Regions from separate parts of the Mesorhizobium maamorense genome, predicted to be linked through region 2. Evidence: predicted binding sites of a transcription regulator. Region 2 holds the regulator's gene; the other holds the start of a gene.
What was found. The regulator PhoB, encoded in region 2, activates phosphate uptake and scavenging genes when phosphate is short. The targets are predictions, from matches to a motif close to TGTCATNNANCTGTCAT.
Positions count from the first base shown of each region.

Region 1: the regulator PhoB is predicted to act here: its motif matches at 1,614-1,630, upstream of phnF (phosphonate metabolism transcriptional regulator PhnF).

Region 1 covers NZ_CP173356.1:4,756,815-4,763,666, forward strand. The annotation lists gene ACIU1A_RS23745 (zinc-binding alcohol dehydrogenase family protein) at 1-718, shown strand, start outside; gene phnF (phosphonate metabolism transcriptional regulator PhnF) at 842-1,576, opposite strand; gene phnG (phosphonate C-P lyase system protein PhnG) at 1,708-2,169, shown strand; gene phnH (phosphonate C-P lyase system protein PhnH) at 2,169-2,780, shown strand; gene ACIU1A_RS23765 (carbon-phosphorus lyase complex subunit PhnI) at 2,783-3,895, shown strand; gene ACIU1A_RS23770 (alpha-D-ribose 1-methylphosphonate 5-phosphate C-P-lyase PhnJ) at 3,892-4,857, shown strand; gene phnK (phosphonate C-P lyase system protein PhnK) at 4,854-5,630, shown strand; gene phnL (phosphonate C-P lyase system protein PhnL) at 5,836-6,543, shown strand; gene ACIU1A_RS23785 (DapH/DapD/GlmU-related protein) at 6,540-6,852, shown strand, end outside.
Region 2 covers NZ_CP173356.1:5,037,989-5,044,840, reverse strand. The annotation lists gene pstB (phosphate ABC transporter ATP-binding protein PstB) at 1-380, shown strand, start outside; gene phoU (phosphate signaling complex protein PhoU) at 406-1,113, shown strand; gene phoB (phosphate regulon transcriptional regulator PhoB) at 1,133-1,822, shown strand; gene ACIU1A_RS25175 (ROK family protein) at 1,830-3,071, opposite strand; gene xylF (D-xylose ABC transporter substrate-binding protein) at 3,332-4,372, shown strand; gene ACIU1A_RS25165 (sugar ABC transporter permease) at 4,515-5,867, shown strand; gene ACIU1A_RS25160 (ATP-binding cassette domain-containing protein) at 5,883-6,683, shown strand; partial or broken gene ACIU1A_RS25155 (CHASE domain-containing protein) at 6,820-6,852, shown strand, end outside.

The sequences.
Region 1 (6,852 bases), 280 kb from region 2:
TTGCTGTGTCCGGATCGAAGTGCTCGGCGTGCATCGCGACGGCGCCATGTGCGAACAGATCCTTATCCCGGAACAAAACCTCTATCCAGCCAACGGCCTGTCGTTGGCCGATGCCGCGGCCGTCGAATTCCTGGCCATCGGCGCCCATGCGGTGCGGCGCTCGCGTGCCGATCCCGGCGCACGGACGCTCGTCATCGGCGCCGGACCGATCGGGCTCGGCACCGCCATCTTCGCCCGCATCGCCGGGCTCGACGTGACGCTGCTCGACATGAGCAGCGAAAGGCTCCGCTTCGCCGCCAATGAACTCGGCTTCAAGACCCTCGACGGGTCGCGCGGCGCGGCATCCGATCTGGTCAGCGAAGCGACATCAGGCGAAGGCTTCGACGTGGTCTTCGACGCCACCGGCAACACCGGCTCGGTGCAGTCGGCCTTCGCTCATGTCGCGCATGGCGGGACATTGGTGCTGGTCAGCGTCGTCAAGGACGACATCGCCTTTTCCGACCCCGAATTCCACAAGCGCGAGATGACGCTTGTCGGCAGCCGCAATGCCTTGCGGGCCGATTTCGACCACGTCGCCGCTTCGATCCGCGATGGCGCGGTGCCGCTGGCCAAGCTCGTCACCCACCGCACCACGCTTGCCGACACGCCACGTGACCTCGCCCGCTGGGCGCATGAGAAATCCGGGCTGATCAAGGCCGTGATCGAGGTAGGGGCATAACATGGCAGGCCGTGAACCCGGCCCGAATTGACCACACCCCCGCGCAGGTCGACCCCCAAACGCCAAGCCGCTGACAAGTGCGCGCGACCGGGCTGGTCTGATTCCAGCGTTAGGCCGACACGCCTACAGCGCCGACAGTTTCAGCTCCACCCGCTCCGCCGGGAAGCGCGCCTCGGCGAATTGGATCGGCCGGCCGTCCGGCGTCATGTTGACGGCCACCGTGACCAGCACGATGCCGCCCGGCTGCAGATCGAGGTCGGCAAGGTCGGAAGCATCGGCGTGACGCGCCGACAGCACCGTCGATTGCCTGAGATAATCGTCTATGCCGAAACGCTTGAGCGATGCGGTGATCGACCCGGTCTCGGCCATGGCCACATCGATGCCGGCGAAGCGCCTGGCGTCGAACCAGCCGGAAGCGCGCGACACCGGCTTCCCATCGGCCTCGCCGCGCGTCTCCAGGCGAATCACATCCGATCCCCTGGCAACGCCCAGGGCTTCGGCGACGCGCCGGCTGGCGGGCTCGACCGATGAGGCCAGCAGCACGATATGCCGCTCCGACGCCTGGCCCTGCAAGCCGGTTGAAAATCGCGTGCGCGCGCCGATCGGATAGGACAGCCGCTTGCGCGACAGCACGAAAGTGCCGCGCCCCTGCTCGGCCCGCAGTACCCCGTCTTGCACGAGCGCCGCGATGGCGCTGCGCACCGTGTGGCGGTTGACGCCATAGCGCTCGGCCAGCGCCACCTCCGGCGGCAGCGCGGCATTCTCGGCGAAATCGCCGGCAGCGATCGATTGCAGGATTCGGTCGGCGATCTGGCGCCACAACGAGACGCCGCTGCGCCGCTCGATACCGTCAGCCACGTGTTTTCCGTTCACGGTTTCGCCCCTGGCCGGCCCCTGTCACGCACCCGTCATGGACTCGCGTTAGGTAATGGGTATAATTCGTATGGTTGTCTATATCAATAGACAAATTAGAAGCAAGGATGTTGCTCATGCGAGGACAGGAAGCGCGCGACCAGGCCGAACGCAAGGCGGCCATGGCAACCCTGGCGCAGTCCAGCGGCGACGACATCGTTCGCCTCTGGAATGAATCCGGCCTGCCTGCCGAGGCCGAACTGCTGCGCGGTCCCGAGACCGGCCTGGTCACCATGCGCGGCCGCATCGGCGGCGGCGGCGCGCCGTTCAATGTCGGCGAGGCTACCGTGACCCGTGCCACCGTGCGCCTGCCGTCCGGACAGGTCGGCCATTGCTATGCGCTCGGCCGCGACAAGCAGAAGGCGAAGCTGGCGGCCATCGCAGACGCGCTGTGGCAGGACCCCGCTCATCGACAGACGGTCGAAACGGGCCTTCTCGGGCCGCTGCGGGCTGCCTTGACCACGGCACGAGAAAAGCGCCGCGCCGAAACGGCGGCAACGAAGGTGGATTTCTTCACCATGGTTCGCGGAGAAGATTGATGGATATCGCAGCGCAATCGATCGAGGGTGGGTTCGCCGATCCGGTGTTCAACGCCCAGACGGTGTTTCGCGCCGTCATGGACGCAATGGCGCGGCCGGGCAGCGTGCAATCCTTGCCGGCCCTGGCCCGCCCGCCGGCGCCGCTTTCGGCGATATCGGGCGCGGTTGCGCTGGCATTGTGCGACAACGACACGCCGCTCTGGCTGGACCCGGCCCTGCACGCCTCGGCAGCGGTCATGTCCTGGCTCGGCTTTCACAGCGGCGCGCCGCTAGCCAACACCCCGGCCGACGCGCATTTCGCCTTTGTGGCCTCGCCGGCCGAGATGATGGCACTCGACGGTTTCTCGCAAGGCACGCAGGACTATCCCGACCGCTCGACAACATTGATCCTGCAGGTCGGCGATCTCACGTCAGGCACGCCGCTGCTGCTCGAAGGTCCGGGAATCGAGAAGACGGCGACGATCGCGCCAGCCCGCATGCTGCGTCATTTCATCGAGCAGTGGAAGCAGAACATCAACCGCTTTCCGCGCGGCGTCGACATCATCCTGGCGGCACATGACAGCCTCGCCTGCCTGCCGCGTACGACACGCATCAAGACGACGGAGGCCTAGCGATGTATGTTGCGGTAAAAGGCGGCGAAGCCGCGATCGCCAACGCCCACGGCCTGCTCGCTGACCGTCGGCGCGGTGACCGCTCGGTACCGGCACTGCGCCTCGACCAGATCGTCGAACAGCTGGCGCTCGGCGTCGACCGGGTGATGAGCGAAGGCTCGCTTTACGATCGCGAACTCGCCGCACTCGCTATCGTGCAGGCGCGCGGCGACATGATCGAGGCGATCTTCCTGGTGCGGGCCTACCGCACCACGCTGCCGCGCTTTGGCTATACAAATGCCATCGACACCGCCACCATGCTGGTCGAACGCCGCGTTTCGGCGACCTACAAGGACCTGCCCGGCGGCCAGTTGCTTGGGCCCACCTTCGACTACACGCACCGGCTGCTCGATCCCGAGCTTGCCGCCGGCGCCGATGTCGCCGCGCCCTTGCGGCGCGAGACGGAAGCGCAGGCAATGCCGCGCGTCTCGGCGATCCTCGCTCGCGATGGGCTGATCGAGCCGGACGGAGACATGCCGCAGGACCATGTCCCCGGCGACATCACCCGCGAGCCGCTGGAGTTCCCGATGGCTCGCGACATCCGCCTGCAGGCGCTGTCGCGCGGCGACGAGGGCTTCCTGCTGGCGCTCGGCTATTCCACGCAGCGCGGCTATGCCCGCAACCATCCCTTCGTCGGCGAGATCCGCATCGGCGAGGTCGAGCTGGAGCTCGACGTGCCCGAACTGCCTTTCGCTGTGCCGCTCGGTACCGCGCGCGTTACCGAATGCCAGATGGTCAATCAGTTCAAGGGCTCGGCCAAGGCGCCACCGCAATTCACACGCGGCTACGGGCTGGTCTTCGGCCAGAGCGAGCGCAAGGCGATGGCCATGGCACTCTGCGACCGCGCTCTTCGTGCAAGCGAACTCGGCGAGGACATTGTCGCCGCCGCCCAGGACGAGGAATTCGTCATCTCGCACTCCGACAACGTCCAGGCGACCGGCTTCGTCGAACATCTGAAGCTGCCGCATTATGTCGACTTCCAGGCCGAACTCGACCTCGTGCGCCGCATGCGCGCCGAGTACGACGCCCGCGAAAATCCCGGCAAGATTGAAGAAAAGAAAGAGGCCGCGGAATGAGCGCGCAACCGACCGACATCGCCGCCTACAACTTCGCTTATCTCGACGAACAGACCAAGCGGATGATCCGCCGCGCGATCCTCAAGGGCATCGCCATTCCCGGCTATCAGGTGCCGTTCGCCTCGCGCGAAATGCCGATGCCCTATGGCTGGGGCACCGGCGGCGTCCAGGTTACCGCTTCGATCATCGGCCCCGACGATGTGCTGAAGGTCATTGACCAGGGCGCCGACGACACCACCAATGCGGTCTCGATCCGCGCCTTCTTCAAGAAGGTCGCCAATGTCGCGGTGACGACCGACACGGCCAGCGCCAGCATCATCCAGACCCGCCACCGCATTCCCGAACATCCGCTCGCCGCGGGCCAGGTGCTGGTCTATCAGGTGCCGATCCCCGAGCCCCTGCGCTTCCTCGAGCCGCGCGAGACCGAAACGCGCAAGATGCATGCGCTGGAGGAATACGGCCTCATGCATGTGAAGCTCTACGAGGACATCGCCAAGCACGGCCGCATCGCCACCACCTACGCCTATCCGGTGAAGGTCGAGGGCCGCTATGTGATGGACCCGTCGCCGACGCCGAAATTCGACAATCCCAAGATGCACCGCTCGCCGGCTTTGCAGCTGTTCGGCGCCGGCCGCGAGAAGCGCATCTACGCGCTGCCGCCCTTCACTGACGTGGTCAGCCTCGACTTCGAGGATCATCCGTTCGAGGTGCAGACCTTCGACCAGCCCTGCGCGCTATGCGGAGCCGAGGACGTCTATCTCGACGAGGTCATCCTCGACGATCACGGCGGCCACATGTTCGTCTGCTCCGACACCGACCACTGCGAGAAGCGGCGCAGCGCCCCTACCTCCCCCTTGTGGGGAGGTCCCACCGAAGGTGGCGGTAGCGACCCATCGGCAGCCCCCACCCCGGCGCTGCGCGCCGACCCTCTCCACAAGGGGGAGGGTAAGGAGATACAATGACCGACGAACCCTTGCTGCGCGTTTCGGCGCTCTCGAAATTCTATGGCTCGCGGGTCGGCTGCGACAACGTCACCTTCGATCTGTGGCCGGGCGAAGTCCTGGCTGTCGTGGGCGAATCCGGCTCCGGCAAGACGACTTTGCTCAACTGCCTGTCGACACGACTGTTGCCCTCATCCGGCACCGCCAGCTACCGCATGCGCGACGGCCAATTCCGCGAACTCTACCGCATGAGCGAGGCCGAGCGCCGCTTCCTGATGCGCACCGACTGGGGCTTTGTCCACCAGAACCCGGCCGACGGCTTGCGCATGACGGTGTCGGCCGGTGCCAATGTCGGCGAGCGGCTGATGGCGGTGGGCGACCGCCACTACGGCAAGATCCGCGCGACCGCCGTCGACTGGCTGTCGCGCGTCGAGATCGAGGAAGACCGCATCGACGACGACCCGCGCGCCTTTTCAGGCGGCATGCGCCAGCGCCTGCAGATCGCCCGCAACCTCGTCACCGGCCCGCGGCTGGTGTTCATGGATGAACCGACAGGCGGCCTCGACGTCTCGGTGCAGGCGCGACTGCTTGATCTCTTGCGCGGCCTCGTCACCGATCTTGGCCTCGCCGCCATCGTCGTCACCCATGACCTCGCGGTGGCCCGGCTTTTGTCACAGCGCATGATGGTGATGAAGGACGGGCGCGTCGTCGAAAGCGGCCTCACCGACCGCGTGCTCGATGACCCGCGCGCGCCGTACACGCAATTGCTTGTTTCCTCGATTCTGCAGGTTTGACGATGGCGCCAAGTCACCCCCTCTGTCCTGCCGGACATCTCCCCCTCAAGGGGGAGATTAGCAGTTTCGATGCCTCGCCTATTCTTCAAAACAATGGATTGGCGAGGCGATGGGCGAATTTCGATCTCCCCCTTGAGGGGGAGATGGCCGGCAGGCCAGAGGGGGGCGCTGTCCCGCAAACGAGTGACGATTGGAGTACCTTCTGATGCCGACGCCTCTCGTTGTCTCCGACGTCGCCAAGAGCTTCACCATGCATCTGCGCGACGGCATCAAACTGCCTGTCGTCGCCGGTGTCTCCTTCTCGATCCGCGCCGGTGAATGCACCGTGCTCGGCGGCCCGTCCGGGGCCGGCAAGAGCTCGATCCTGAAGATGCTCTACGGCAATTACGCCGTCGACGAAGGCCAGATCATCGTCACGCACGAAGACGGGCTGATCGACCTTGCCAGCGCCAGCCCGCGCACCGTGCTTGCCGTGCGCCGCCAGACCATCGGCTATGTCAGCCAGTTCCTGCGCACCGTGCCCCGCGTATCGGCGCTCGACGTCGTCGCTGAGCCGCTCGTAGAGCGCGGTGAGGATCGCGAAGCAGCAAGAAGCAAGGCGCGCGCCTTGCTGGCGCGGCTCAATCTGCCGGAAAAACTCTGGGCATTGCCGCCGGCGACCTTCTCCGGCGGCGAGCAGCAGCGCGTCAATATCGCGCGTGGCTTCATCACCGAGCACCCGATCCTGCTGCTCGACGAGCCGACCGCTTCGCTCGACGCAAGGAACCGCGATGTGGTGATCGAACTCATCGCCGCCAAGAAAACGGCAGGCGTCGCCCTGCTCGGCATCTTCCACGACCATGATGTGCGCGAAGCGGTTGCCGACCGCATCATCGACGTCACCGCCTTCGCCCCGGGAAAGCTCGCCGCATGAGCAGGAAATTGTCGGAGACGCCGCTGGTCCATCCGACGGCGGAGGTGCAGAATTCGACGCTCGGCCGCTGGACCGAAATCGCCGACCGCTGTCGGGTTTCGGAAAGCGAACTCGGCGACTATTCCTACGTGATGCAGGACTGCGCCGTCTGGTGCGCGACGATCGGCAAATTCTCCAACATCGCGGCAAGCGTGCGCATCAACGCCACCAACCACCCGATCTGGCGACCGACGCTGCACCATTTCACCTACCGCGCATCGGACTATTGGGACGATGCCGAACACGAGAGCGAATTTTTCGCTGAGCGCC
Region 2 (6,852 bases):
AGGCGCTGAAGCGCGCGGCACTGTGGAGCGAGGTCAAGGACAAGCTCAACGCCAGCGGCCTCAGCCTTTCGGGCGGCCAGCAGCAGCGCCTCTGCATCGCCCGCACGGTGGCGGTGAAGCCGGAGGTCATCCTGCTCGACGAGCCTGCCTCGGCGCTCGATCCGCTGTCGACCGCCAAGATCGAGGAGCTGATCGACGAGTTGCAGGCCGATTATACGATCGTCATCGTCACCCACAACATGCAGCAGGCGGCGCGCGTGTCGAAGCAGACCGCCTTCATGTATCTGGGCGAGCTGGTCGAGTTCGACCGCACCGAGAAGATCTTCACGTCGCCCCGCGAGAAGCGCACGCAGGACTATATCACCGGCCGCTTCGGCTGATCCCAGGCATACGAGGACCAAGATCATGGCCGAACACACAGTCGCAGCCTTTGACGAAGATCTCGGACAGATCAGCAGGCTGATCCGCGACATGGGCGATCTCGCCTCATCGATGGTCGGCGGCGCGACCAAGGCGCTCCTGAATTCCGACAACGCGCTCGCCCAGCGCGTCGTCTCCGACGACGCGATCATGGATGCGCGCCAGCGCGAACTCGACGACCGCGCCATCACCCTGATCGCCAAGCGGCAGCCCATGGCGGACGATCTGCGCCATGTCGTCGGCTCGATCCGCATGGGCGGCGATCTCGAACGCATCGGCGATCTCGCCAAGAACATCGCCAAGCGCGTCGGCACCGTCGGCCTTGCCGCCACGCCGCGCGACCTGTCGCACTCCATCGACGCCATGGCGCAGCTTGTGCTGATCCAGGTGCAAGGCGTGATCGAGGAGTATGCGGCGCGCGATGCCGCGGCACTTGCGAAGCTGCGCGCCGACGATGAACGCATCGACGTCAAATACACGTCGGTCTTCCGCGAGCTGCTGACCTACATGATGGAGGATCCGCGCAACATCACCGCCTGCACGCATCTTTTGTTCTGCGCCAAGAATCTCGAGCGCATCGGCGATCACGTGACCAACATTGCCGAAAATGCCTATTATGTGCTGACCGGCACGCAATTGCCCGCCAATCGCCCGAAGCAGGACGAGACGGCGATGTCGGCGCCAGCGGCTTGACGGCAGGGGTGACCAGTCGATGATCGCGCCACGCATCATGGTGGTGGAGGACGAGGAGCCGCTGGGTGTGCTGCTCCGTTACAATCTGGAATCGGAGGGTTATCAGGTAGAGGTGGTGACGCGCGGCGACGAAGCCGAGATCCGCTTGCAGGAGAATGTCCCTGACCTTCTTGTGCTCGACTGGATGGTGCCGGCGGTGTCCGGCATCGAGCTCTGCCGCCGTCTCCGGATGCGGCCCGAGACCGAGCGGCTGCCGATCATCATGCTGACGGCGCGCGGCGAGGAAAGCGACCGGGTGCGCGGTCTCTCCACCGGCGCCGACGACTATCTGGTCAAGCCGTTCTCAACGCCGGAATTCATGGCACGCGTCAAGGCGCTGCTGCGCCGCGCCAAGCCCGAAGTTCTGTCCAGCGTGCTCAAGGTTGGCGACATCGTGCTCGACCGTGAATCGCACCGGGTCTACCGCAAGAAAAGCGAGATCCGGCTCGGGCCGACCGAGTTCCGCCTGCTCGAATTCATGATGCGACATCCGGGCCGCGTGTTCTCGCGCAGTCAGCTGCTCGACAATGTCTGGGGCGAAACGATCTATATCGACGAGCGCACCGTGGACGTGCATGTCGGCCGGCTGCGCAAGGCGGTCAACAACGGCCGCATGCCTGACGTGATCCGCACCATTCGGGGCGCGGGGTACGCGATCCGCGAAGACTAGGGATATGTCACGCAACGTTCTCGCCTATGCCTGATTTCGCCTGTGCCCCCGGCGCGAAAATTTCCTGGTCGACGAAGGTTAGCGCGCGCATGGCGCAGCCCTCGCGGATCAGCGGCAGTTCGTTCGGCTCGGTGTCGAAGGAAATCGATTTCGAGTGCTGGCCGCCGGCGGTCTGGGCAATGGCCTCGCGCAGAGCCGGCTCGATCAGGTCGAAGGCGGCGGCGCTGACGCCGACCATGGCGACCGGCGCCGGATCGATCAGCGCAAACAGGCTGCCAAGGCCGTAACCCAGCGCCTCGCCGGCCTTGCGGTAGGCTTCGCGCTCCGGCCCGTCCTTTTCGCGCGCCGAGGCCGCCAGGGTGCGCATGTCGGCGTCGCTGACGTCGACGGGCTCGGTGTCCTCGCCAAGCTGCCTCGCGTTGCGCCAGATGGCATAGTTGCCGGCATAGGCCTCGACGCAGCCGCGCCGCCCGCAGCGGCAGAGCGCCCCGCCGGGGCGATGGATCATGTGGCCGAACTCGCCCCCGGATGAATGGGTGCCGGTGAACAGTTCACCCTTCAGCACCAGGCCCATGCCGATGCCGTGCGACAAAAGTATGGCGATGAAGTCGTCGCGGTAGCGCTGGGGATTGCGCCAGCGCAGCGCCACCGCCATCATGTTGCAATCGTTCTCCATGGTGGCGGGAATGCCGAACTCGGCCTCCAGTATGTCGGCGAAGGCGATGTCGGTCTGCGGCGTGATCGGCGACCACAGCATGGTGCGCGCATCCGTGTCGGTGATGCCCTGGATCGCCAGCGCGATACGGGCGATGCTGCCGACGTCGAGGTCGGGATCCTCGAACCGCCGCCTGACGATGGCCACGCATTCGCCGATCAGCGCCTCGCGCGACAGGGTCAGCGTGTCCAGCCGGCGCTGCTCCTCAGATATCACCTGGCCGGCATAGTCGATGACTGCGACGGAGAGGAAATTCAGCGACAGCACAACGGTCATCACCGCCGCGGCTTCAGGGTTGAGGCTGAGGCCGACCTGCGGCCGGCCGCGTTTCAGCGCACCGGCCTCGCTCGGCTTGCTCTGCGCCAGGATACCTTCGCCAATCAGGTCGGAGGAGATCGCCGATATGGTGGAATGGCTGAGCCCGGTGGTCGCGGCAATCTCGGTGCGCGAGGGCTGCCCGGCACGGCGCACGGCCGCGATCACCATCGCCCGGTTGCGTCGGCGCAAATCATCGTGGCGGATTCCGACCGACATGTTTCTCGCATCCTCCCCGTCGCCGCGTTCTCTCCCCAGGATCCCGACGACCGTCAAATACTGGCAGAACCGGCCTTGGCTGTCATTATTTATTCCGGAGCTCGAAAAAAATTCACGAGGACATCAAAATACCTCAGAATCGACGTTGACAGCGTTCCGACGATGGACCAGTGTTTTTTTCGAGGCTCGAAAAAATAGAGCCTTTGTGCCGGCCTACGGGCCTGTTTGGTCGCGCCATACGCGGCGCAGGGAGGATTAAGATGAAGAGATTCACAGCCGCCATCCTGGCGGGTGTCGCCATGTCGCTGACGCTCGCGTCGGTCGCGCAGGCGAAGGACAAGGTCATCGGCGTTTCCTGGTCGAACTTCCAGGAAGAGCGCTGGAAGACCGACGAGGCCGCCATGAAGAAGGCGATCGAAGCCGCCGGCGACAAGTATATTTCCGCCGACGCCCAGTCCAATCCCGGCAAGCAGCTCACCGACGTCGAGAGCCTGATCTCCCAGGGCGCCAATTCGCTGATCATCCTGGCGCAGGACGCCTCCGCCATCGGCCCGGCGGTGCAGAAGGCGCTCGACGAAGGCATTCCGGTCGTCGGCTATGACCGCCTGATCGAGAACAAGGATGTCTTCTATCTGACCTTCGACAACAAGGAAGTCGGCCGCATGCAGGCCCGCGAAGTGTTCAAGGTGAAGCCGGAAGGCAACTACGTCTTCATCAAGGGCTCGGGTGCCGATCCGAATGCCGATTTCCTGTTCTCGGGCTCCATGGAAGTGCTCAAGGACGCCATCGACAGCGGCAAGATCAAGAATGTCGGCGAAGCCTATACGGATGGCTGGCTGCCGGCCAACGCGCAGAAGAACATGGAGCAGTTCCTGACCGCCAACGACAACAAGGTCGACGCGGTGGTCGCGGCCAATGACGGCACTGCCGGCGGCGTCGTCGCGGCGCTGACGGCTCAAGGCCTGGCCGGTACCGTTCCGGTCTCGGGCCAGGACGGCGACCACGCGGCGCTGAACCGCATCGCGCTCGGCACGCAGACCGTGTCGGTGTGGAAGGACGCGCGTGAACTCGGCAAGAATGCCGCCGAGATCGCCTCGCAGCTGGCCGACGGCAAGAAGATGACCGATATCGCCGGCGTCAAGGACTTCACAACGCCCGGTGGGAACACCGTCAAATCGCTGTTCCTGACCCCGGTTGCGATCACCAAGGACAATCTCAACGTCGTCATCGACGCCGGCTGGATCAAGAAAGACGAGGTCTGTGCCGGCGTCGCGGCGGGCAGCGTAGCGGCCTGCAACTGATCTTCCATTTTATGCGATGAACGCCGCGGCTGCCAAGCCGCGGCGTTTTTTCAAGAAGATTTGTTTTTCCGCCCCGGGCGGGTAACTTCTAGGCTGGCTTCCGGCATCCCGCATCGGACGGGCAGGCCGGTGGGAGAAAATCATGACCGATACGACGTCCAACCCGCAGGCCGACACCGCGCGTGCGTCGGAACTCGGCGCCGTCGCCCGGTTCCTTAAGGCGACCGAGATCGACACGCGCATGCTCGGCATGATCGGCGCGCTGCTGCTGATCTGGATCGGGTTGCATGTCTTGTCCAGCCTGCGTCTCGGCGTCAATCCGCTCGATTTCGACAGCCGTACCTTTCTCACGCCGCGCAATCTGTGGAACCTGTCGGTGCAGACCTCGGCCGTCGCCATCATGGCCTGCGGCATGGTGCTGGTCATCGTCATGCGCAATATCGATCTGTCCGTCGGTTCCGCCGAAGGGTTGATCGGCATGGTCATGGGCTTCGCCCAGGTGCATTTCCTAGTGCGCTTCGTCGGGCTTGAGCTTGGCAACCCATGGATCTGGGTGCTGGCGCTGGTCATCGGCCTGGTGCTCGGTCTGTTGATCGGCGCCTTCCAGGGCTTTGTCATCGCCTATCTCGAAGTGCCGGCCTTTATCGTGACGCTGGGCGGGCTTCTGGTCTGGCGCGGTGCGGCATGGTGGGTTACCAGCGGCCAGACGGTGGCGCCGCTCAACGCGACGTTCCAGCTGATGGGCGGCGGCCCGGCCGGATCGATCGGCGCGACCTGGAGCTGGGTGGTCGGTATCGCCGCCTGCCTTGCGGTGGTGCTTGCGCTGTTCAACGGGCGGGTACAGCGCAAGCGCTTCCGTTTCCCGCTGCGTCCGATCTGGGCCGAGACGCTGATCGGCGTGGTGACCTGCGCCGTCATCATGGGCGCGGTTTGGCTGGCCAATTCCTATCCGTGGCCAGTCGGCATCGTGAACAGATATGCAGCCGCCAACAACATAACCGTGCCCGAGGGCGGCCTGTTCATCGCCCACGGCATCGCCATACCGGTGCTGATGGCCATCGCCGTCGGGCTGGTCATGACCTTCATCACCAAACGCACCCGTTTCGGCCGCTATGTCTTTGCCATCGGCGGCAATCCGGAAGCAGCCAACCTCGCCGGCATCAATACGCGCTGGATCACGATGAAAGTGTTCATGATCATGGGCGTGCTGGCCACGATCGCCGCCGCGATCTCGTCAGCCCGGCAGAACTCGGCCACCAACGTGCTCGGAACGCTCGATGAATTGCTGGTGATCGCGGCGGCCGTCATCGGCGGCACATCGCTCGCCGGCGGTTCGGGAACAATCATCGGCGCCATGCTGGGCGCGCTTTTGATGCAGTCGCTGCAATCCGGCATGGTGCTGCTTGGCGTCGACTCGCCGCTGCAGAGCATCGTCGTCGGCGCCGTGCTGGTCATCGCGGTGTGGCTCGACACCGTGTATCGCAAACGCGTTTGAGGGAGGAGGACAATCATGGCTGACAGGATCGCTCCCGCCGGCAACCCGCTGGTCGACATGCGCAACATCTCAATCGCGTTCGGCGGCATTCGCGCCGTCGACGATGCCTCGATCGATCTTTTCCCCGGCGAGGTCGTGGCCCTGCTCGGCCATAACGGCGCCGGCAAGTCGACACTGATCAAGATCCTGTCGGGCGCCTACAAGCGTGACGCGGGCCAAATCTTCGTCAACGGCGAAGAGGCTTCGATCTCCAACCCGCGCGATGCCAAGAAATACGGCATCGAGACGATCTACCAGACCCTGGCGCTCGCCGACAATGTCGACGCCGCCGCCAACCTGTTCCTCGGCCGCGAGCTGAGGACCGCCTGGGGCACGCTCGATGATGTCGCCATGGAGGCCGAGGCGCGCAAGGTGATGGGCAGGCTCAATCCCCGCTTCCAGCGCTTCAAGGAGCCGGTGATCAAGCTGTCGGGCGGACAGCGGCAGTCGGTGGCGATCGCACGCGCGATCCTGTTCAACGCCCGCATCTTGATCATGGACGAGCCGACGGCAGCACTTGGACCGCAGGAAACGGCCCAGGTCGGGGAACTGGTCAGGCAGCTCCAGTCCGACGGCATCGGCATCTTCCTGATCAGCCATGACATTCACGACGTATTCGAACTGGCCGACCGGGTGTGCGTCATGAAAAACGGCCAGGTCGTCGGCACTGCCCGCACCACCGATGTGACCCAGGACGAGGTGCTGGGCATGATCATCCTGGGCAAATGTCCGCCTGGCGCCATTCCCGGACCAGGCGCGTTGAAGATCGCCGCCTGAAGCCTGCTGGCCTGAGCCCGTTACCGATCTGCCGATCAGGTGATATGCCAGCCGGCGGGATGGCTTGGCCTTGCCATTGTGTTGACCGGGCGACTTGCCCATAAAGGGCTCACATGCTGATAGGCCGCATTATCCGTTGAAGAAGCTTTTTCCAATCGTCGCTTTCGTT